DNA from 2 places in the Streptomyces sp. XH2 genome. Region 2 is predicted to be linked to the other one. Evidence: riboswitches for the same ligand, from Rfam matches in the RefSeq annotation. Region 2 holds a riboswitch; the other holds the start of a gene.
The links. A riboswitch is a leader RNA that binds a small molecule or an ion and turns the genes downstream of it on or off. The one in region 2 is predicted to bind S-adenosylmethionine.
Positions count from the first base shown of each region.

Region 1: another riboswitch for S-adenosylmethionine. It lies ahead of thrC (threonine synthase); the one in region 2 lies ahead of ACOTKD_RS06190 (aminotransferase class V-fold PLP-dependent enzyme).

Region 1 covers NZ_JBMMMZ010000007.1:281,604-285,000, reverse strand. Annotated here, with positions in the region: gene ACOTKD_RS16500 (alpha,alpha-trehalose-phosphate synthase (UDP-forming)) at 1-627, opposite strand, end outside; gene ACOTKD_RS16495 (glucosyl-3-phosphoglycerate synthase) at 669-1,643, opposite strand; SAM riboswitch class I at 1,804-1,955, shown strand; gene thrC (threonine synthase) at 1,949-3,265, shown strand; gene ACOTKD_RS16485 (MoaD/ThiS family protein) at 3,315-3,397, shown strand, end outside.
Region 2 covers NZ_JBMMMZ010000002.1:566,624-570,020, reverse strand. Annotated here, with positions in the region: gene ACOTKD_RS06195 (Lrp/AsnC family transcriptional regulator) at 1-112, shown strand, start outside; gene ACOTKD_RS06190 (aminotransferase class V-fold PLP-dependent enzyme) at 331-1,686, opposite strand; SAM riboswitch class IV at 1,836-1,952, opposite strand; gene trpD (anthranilate phosphoribosyltransferase) at 2,014-3,078, opposite strand; gene ACOTKD_RS06180 (cytochrome b) at 3,243-3,397, opposite strand, start outside.

The DNA.
Region 1 (3,397 bases), on a different contig from region 2:
CTGCCCGGACACGTCGTCCGGCAGCATCCGGAAGTAGTCCGGCGGGGCCCACGGGGTGTGCGAGAAGTGGCCGACGCGCAGGTCGGGGCGGCGCGCCCGGAGCAGGCCCGGCACGAGCGCCAGGTGGTAGTCCTGCACGAGCACCGCGGCGCCTTCCGCGGCCTCCTCGGCGACGGCGTCGGCGAAGGCCGCGTTGTACGCCTCGTAGGCCGCCCACTGCTCCCGGAACGCCTTGTCGAAGACGGGCTCCAGGGGCGTCTGGTAGAGCATGTGGTGCACGAACCACAGCACCGAATTGGCGATGTCGTTGTACGCGGCGGCGAACGTCCCGGGCGGGATGTCCAGCATCCGTACGCGGTGCCCGCCGGTGTCGCCCGGATCGAGTCTTCGGCCGGCCGTGCGGGCCGCCTCGCGATCCTCCGCGCCGAGCGCCGCGCACACCCACACCGCTGCTGCTTCTTTTGGGTCACGTCCTATCGAGCTGAGCCCGGAGACCAGCCCGCCGCCGCCCCGCCCGGCCACGAGGCTGCCGTCCGCGCCGCGCCGGTACGAGACCGGGCCGCGGTTGGAGGCGACGACGATCGGTGCGGCGGCGATCGATGCGGTGGGCACGTGCTCAGCGACCATGTGCCCAGCCTTGCCCCGGGGAGAACCGCTCAAACGTACGCTTACGCGGCGTGCCGCTTCGCGTACTCGGGTATTCCGGCCATCGGCGGCCGCTCCTCCGTGTCCACCGCGTACGTCCTCGGAACGAACCCTTCCGGGCCCCGCTCGAACTGCGTGATCGCAGGTCGCACCAGGTGCCCGCGGGCCAGCCGGAGCTGCGCGGTGCGGTAGATCGCGGCGGCCATCCGGCCGAGCGCCTGCCCGTCCTGGTGGCGGTGCTTGCGCACGCCCACGTCCACCTGGGCCAGCGCGTCCAGCCCCACCGTGTGCAGCGCATCCACCAGAAGGCCCAGTTCCACGCCGTAGCCGACGGGGAACGGCAGCCGTTCGAGCAGGGACCGGCGGGCCGCGTACTCGCCGCCCAGCGGCTGCACGAAACCGGCCAGCTGCGGCCAGTGCAGGTTCAGCAGGGGGCGGGCCACCAGCTCGGTCACCCGGCCGCCCTGGCCGGCGGTCCCGGCGGAGCCGGGCACGCCGAACTCCGCCCCCAGCGGCCGGTCGTACATCGCCTTGACGAACTGCACGCCCGGATCGGTCAGCAGCGGGCCCACGATCCCCGACACGAAGTCCGCCGAGAACTCGCGCAGGTCGGCGTCCACGAAGCAGACGACGTCGCCGGTCGTCGCCAGCAGGGAGCGCCACAGCACCTCGCCCTTGCCCGGCAGCGCGGGCAGGCCCGGCAGGATCTCGTCCCGGTGCACCACGCGCGCCCCGGCCGCCGCCGCGGCCTCGGCCGTGCGGTCCGTGGAGCCCGAGTCCACGACCACCAGCTCGTCCACCAGCGGCACCGCGTCCGACATCAGCTCGCGGCGGATCACCGCCACGATGGCGCCGACCGTCGGCTCCTCGTTCAGCGCGGGCAGAACCACGCTCACCGTGGTGCCGGAGTCCCTCTTGGCAGCCAGAAGCACGTCGAGCGGACGATCAGCAGCGGACCAGGACCGCTCGGCCAGCCAGCGCTCCACCTCTTCCAGCACGTGTACGACTCCTCGTTGTGGTGCGTTGTGACGCATCTCGCGGTGCGGACGGCCCTCTCAACGGGCCATCGCTTCCGTTACAGTCTTGAACAACGCGGACCGCCGTCCTATGTCGGGGTCGCGCGTGCCACAAACGCCTGGGCCCCGCCCAGCGCCATACCGCTCATCCAGAGGGGCAGAGGGACACGGCCCGTTGAAGCCCCGGCAACCCTCCAGCCGGTCTCCCGTCGACATCGTTCGCACGGCGAGGCTCCCGGCGGGGAAGGTGCCAAATCCGTCTCGTGGCGACGTACGCCGCGAGGAAGATGAGGAGAAAGGGCCTCGCCTCCATGGCTGTGCAGTCTGTTGAACCCTCTACCACTTCTGTGGACCTCGGACCCGCCGTGGCACTCTCCTGCCGCGAGTGCGGAGAGCGCTTCGGCCTCGGTCCCCTCTTCGCCTGCGCCCTGTGCTTCGGCCCCCTCGAAGTCGCCTACGAACTGCCCGCCGGTGGGCCCCGTCAAGCCGCTGAGTTGCGGAAGCGGATCGAGGACGGCCCCGCGAACATCTGGCGCTACGCCCCCCTGCTCCCCGTCCCCGCCGACGTCGCGGCCAAGCCGAACCTCAACCCCGGCCTCACCAAGCTCGTCAAGGCCGACAACCTCGCCCGCGAACTGGGCGTGACCGGCGGCCTGTACGTCAAGGACGACTCCGGCAACCCCACGCACTCCTTCAAGGACCGCGTGGTCGCCATCGCCGTCGAGGCCGCCCGCGCCTTCGGGTTCACGACGCTGTCGTGCTCGTCCACGGGGAACCTGGCGGGTGCGGTCGGGGCCGCGGCCGCCCGGGCCGGGTTCCAGTCGTGCGTCTTCATCCCGCACGACCTGGAGGCCGGGAAGGTCGTCATGGCCGCGGTGTACGGCGGCGACCTCGTCGGCATCGAAGGCACGTACGACGACGTCAACCGCTTCTGCAGCGAGCTGATCGGCGACCCGCTGGGGGAGGGCTGGGGCTTCGTCAACGTCAACCTCCGTCCGTACTACGGCGAGGGCTCGAAGACCCTCGCCTACGAGATCTGCGAGCAGCTGGGCTGGCGGCTGCCCGACCAGATCGTCGTGCCGATCGCCTCGGGCTCCCAGCTCACGAAGATCGACAAGGGGTTGAAGGAGCTCGTCGCGCTCGGGCTGGTCGAGGACCGCCCGTACAAGATCTTCGGCGCTCAGGCGGAAGGGTGCTCGCCGGTCTCGCGCGCCTTCAAGGACGGGCACGACGTCGTACGGCCCGTGAAGCCGGACACGATCGCGAAGTCGCTCGCCATCGGCAACCCGGCGGACGGGCCGTACGTGCTGGACATCGCGCGGCGCACGGGCGGGGCGGTGGAGGACGTCACCGACGAGCAGATCGTGGACGCGATCCGGCTGCTGGCGCGGACGGAGGGGATCTTCGCGGAGACGGCGGGCGGGGTGACGGTGGGGGTGACGAAGAAGCTCATCGAGGACGGGGTGCTCGACCCTTCGCTGACCACGGTCGTGCTCAACACGGGCGACGGGCTCAAGACGCTCGATGCCGTTGCGGCCGGGCCCACGGCGACGATCCGGCCGTCGCTGGAGGCGTTCCGCGCCGCGGGGCTGTCCGTCCGCTGACGTCAGCCGCTGATCACTTCTCGTTTCTCCACCGAAGGTGAGTAAACCTATGAGCGTCACCGTCCGTATCCCCACCATCCTCCGCACCTACACCGGCGGCAAGGCGGAAGTCCCCGCCGAGGGCGCGACCCT
Region 2 (3,397 bases):
GGGACGGATCAGCAAGGTCCCGGGCGTCGCCTCGACCGAGACGCACATCGCCTTCCGCACGTACTCCCAGCACGACCTGGAGGCGGCGTTCGCGATCGGCCTGGAGGCGTAGCCGTACGCGGTTCGGCACCGCCGGTCACGCCGGTGGGGGTTGCGCGCCGTCCCGGCGGGGGTGATTCCCCTGACCCGCCCCTTCCCGAAACGGGGGGGGGAAGCCCCCCTCGCCCCGCAGGGGGAAACGGTGAAAGGGCGGGACCGGGGCACTCCCCTCCGCCGCAACGGCGGGCAATCACCCGCCGACGTGCCCGGCGGTGCCGAAACCACCCGCGGTCACGCGGGAACGCAGCGTCCGCCCTCCGTCCGGTAGGACCACTTCGCCCCGTCGCGGACGAGCTCCCCGACCGCCGCCACGAAGCGCTCGACGTGCTCGTCGGGCGTGCCGGCACCGAAGCTCACGCGGATCGCGTTGAGGGGCGCCCCCTCGTCGGAGCCGCACCCGCCGCCCGCCGAGGACGCGCCGCCCACCAGCGTCCGCACAAGCGGATGCGCGCAGAAGAGGCCGTCCCGGACGCCGATCCCGTACTCCGCGGAGAGCGCCGCCGCGAAGTGCGAGCTGTTCCAGCCGTCGACGGTGAACGAGAGCACGCCCACGCTCGGGGCGTCCGGCCCGAACAGCGACAGCACCCGCACCCCCGGCACCGCCGCGAGCCCCTCCCGCACCCGGGCGATCAGTTCCCGCTCCCGGTCCGCGAGCCGGTCGAAGCCCGCCTCGGTGAGCGCCTTGCAGGCGGAGGCGATGGCGTAGGCGCCGATGACGTTGGGCGAGCCGGCCTCGTGCCGGGCGACCCCCTCGTGCCAGTCGACCTCCACCTCGCCGGCGGCGCCCCGTGCGACGCGCCGGCTCGCGCCCCCGCCCGCGAGGTAGGGCCGCGCGTCGCGGAGCCAGTCCGCGCGCCCGGCGAGCACGCCCGCGCCGAAGGGGGCGTACAGCTTGTGCCCGGAGAAGGCGACCCAGTCCGCGTCCAGTTCGGCGATGTCCACCCGCTGGTGCGGTACGAGCTGAGCCGCGTCCACCACGATCCGCGCCCCGTGCGCGTGCGCGGCCGCCGCCAGTTCCCGTACGGGCCACAGCTCGCCGGTCACGTTGGACGCGCCGGTCACGCACACGAGCGCGGGGCCGTGGGGCTCGCGGGCCGCGAGCGCCCGCTCCAGGGTCTCCACCGCCTGCGCGGGGGTGCGGGGCGCGTCCAGGTAGGTCACGGCGACGTCCGCGCGCCGCTCCCAGGGCAGCAGCGCCGCGTGATGCTCGGTCTCGAAGACGAACACCCTTGTCCCGGTGGGGAGTACGGCGGCGAGCAGATTGAGGGAGTCGGTGGTCGAGCGGGTGAAGACGACCTGGTCGCCGTCCCGGCAGCCGAGGAACGCGGCGACGTCGGCCCGGCTGTTCTCGAAGAGCTCGGTCGAGCGCTGCGAGAGGTATCCCGCGCCGCGGTGCACGCTGCCGTAGTAGGGCGCGTACGCCGCCACGTCGTCCCACACCCGCTGCAGGGCGGGCGCGCTGGCGGCGTAGTCCAGCGCCGCGTACGTCACCTCTCCCCCGGTGACCAGCGGGACGCGGACATCGCATCCCAGAACCGGCAGAGGGGTGCAAATGGTCTGATCGGTGGCAAGGGTGGAGACGGACATGGCGAACTCCCGTAAGAAGGCAGGCGAATTCCACCGCGCGACGGGCGCGGGAAAGGGAAAAGGGTGCGCGGAAAAGGGGCTCTTCGAGCCCTAACGCATTCGCTGAACCACGGAAGGAACTCCCTCGACGACCAGGATCCCTGGCGAGGGATCCGCGCTTGCCGCAGACCTCGCTGCCTGCGGCCTGGTCATCACCCGGGGCACCCCGCCACGGACGGAGGGTTGCCGGACAGCAAGCCGGGGCCTGATCGCTGTCACTCGTGACCTTGCGGAGGAGTATGGCACACGTGATCGCCCCGCGGAACCGCCGTTCCGCGGGGCGAGACGTCAGGCGTTGCTCGCGACCACCCAGCGGTCGAGCGCCCGCCGCGCCGCACCGGAGTCGATCGACTCCGCCGCGCGCGCCAGCCCGGCGCGGATCTGCTCCGCCAGCGGCGCCTCCGTGGGCGCCTGGGCCACCAGGGCCGCGGCGGAGTTCAGCAGCACCGCGTCCCGTACGGGCCCGGTCTCCCCGGCCAGCACGCGCCGCGCCACGTCCGCGTTGTACGACGCGTCGGCTCCCCGCAGCGCCTCCACCGGCACCAGGTCCAGCCCCACGTCCCGCGGGTCGAAGGACTCCTCCCGGACCCGGCCGCCGGAGACCACCCACACCCGCGAGGTCGCGGTGGTCGTGAGTTCGTCGAGGCCGTCGTCGCCGCGGAAGACCAGCGCCGAGGAGCCGCGCTCGGCGAGCACTCCGGCGAGGATCGGCGCCATCCGGGGGTCCGCGACGCCCGTGGCCTGGGCCCGCACCCTGGCCGGGTTGGTCAGCGGGCCCAGCACGTTGAAGACGGTCCGGATGCCGAGCTCGCGCCGTGCCGCGGCCACGTGCCGCAGGGACGGGTGGAACTTCACGGCGAAGCAGAAGGTGATGCCGGCCTCCTCGGCCACCTCCACGACCCGCCGGGGCGTGAGGTCGAGGTTCACGCCCAGCTTCTCCAGGACGTCCGAGGCGCCGCTGGCGGAGGACGCCGCCCGGTTGCCGTGCTTGACGACCTTCGCGCCGGTGCCGGCCACGACGATCGAGGACATGGTGGAGATGTTGACGGTCTTGGCGCCGTCGCCGCCGGTGCCCACGATGTCCACGCTGGGACCGGGCACCTCGATGAGCCGGGCGTGCGCGTACATCGTACGGACCAGGCCGGAGATCTCGGCGACCGTCTCGCCCTTGGCGCGCAGGGCGACCAGGAAGCCCGCGATCTGGGCGTCGGTGGCCTCGCCGCGCATGATCCGGTCCATGGCCCAGGCGGTGTCGTCGGCGGTGAGGTCCCGGCCGGTGAGGAGGGCGTCCAGGAGGCCCGGCCAGGAGGGGGCCACCGCGCTGTCGCCGCCTGCCGGGGTCACAACGTTCATGGTCCACGCTCCTGGTGGTCGGTCCGGAGGGCCGGGTTCGTCCCGGGGCCCTGCCCGCCCAGCCTATCCACCCCCGGGAACAGCGAAGAGCCCCGTCCATGCGGTGGACGGGGCTCTCGCTGTGGCGATCAGCGATCAGTGTGGATCAGGCAGTGACCCGGAGATCAGTGGTGGCCGTGGCCGCTCGTGATCTCCTCGTACTCCTCGCGCGTGGCCTTGGGGATCTGGGTCCCCTCGCCGTAGAAGCCCTTGGAGAGCTTCACGCGGAGGCGCTGTCCGGCGCCGGCCTTGCGAGCCACGCCGTTCTCGTCGAACTCCG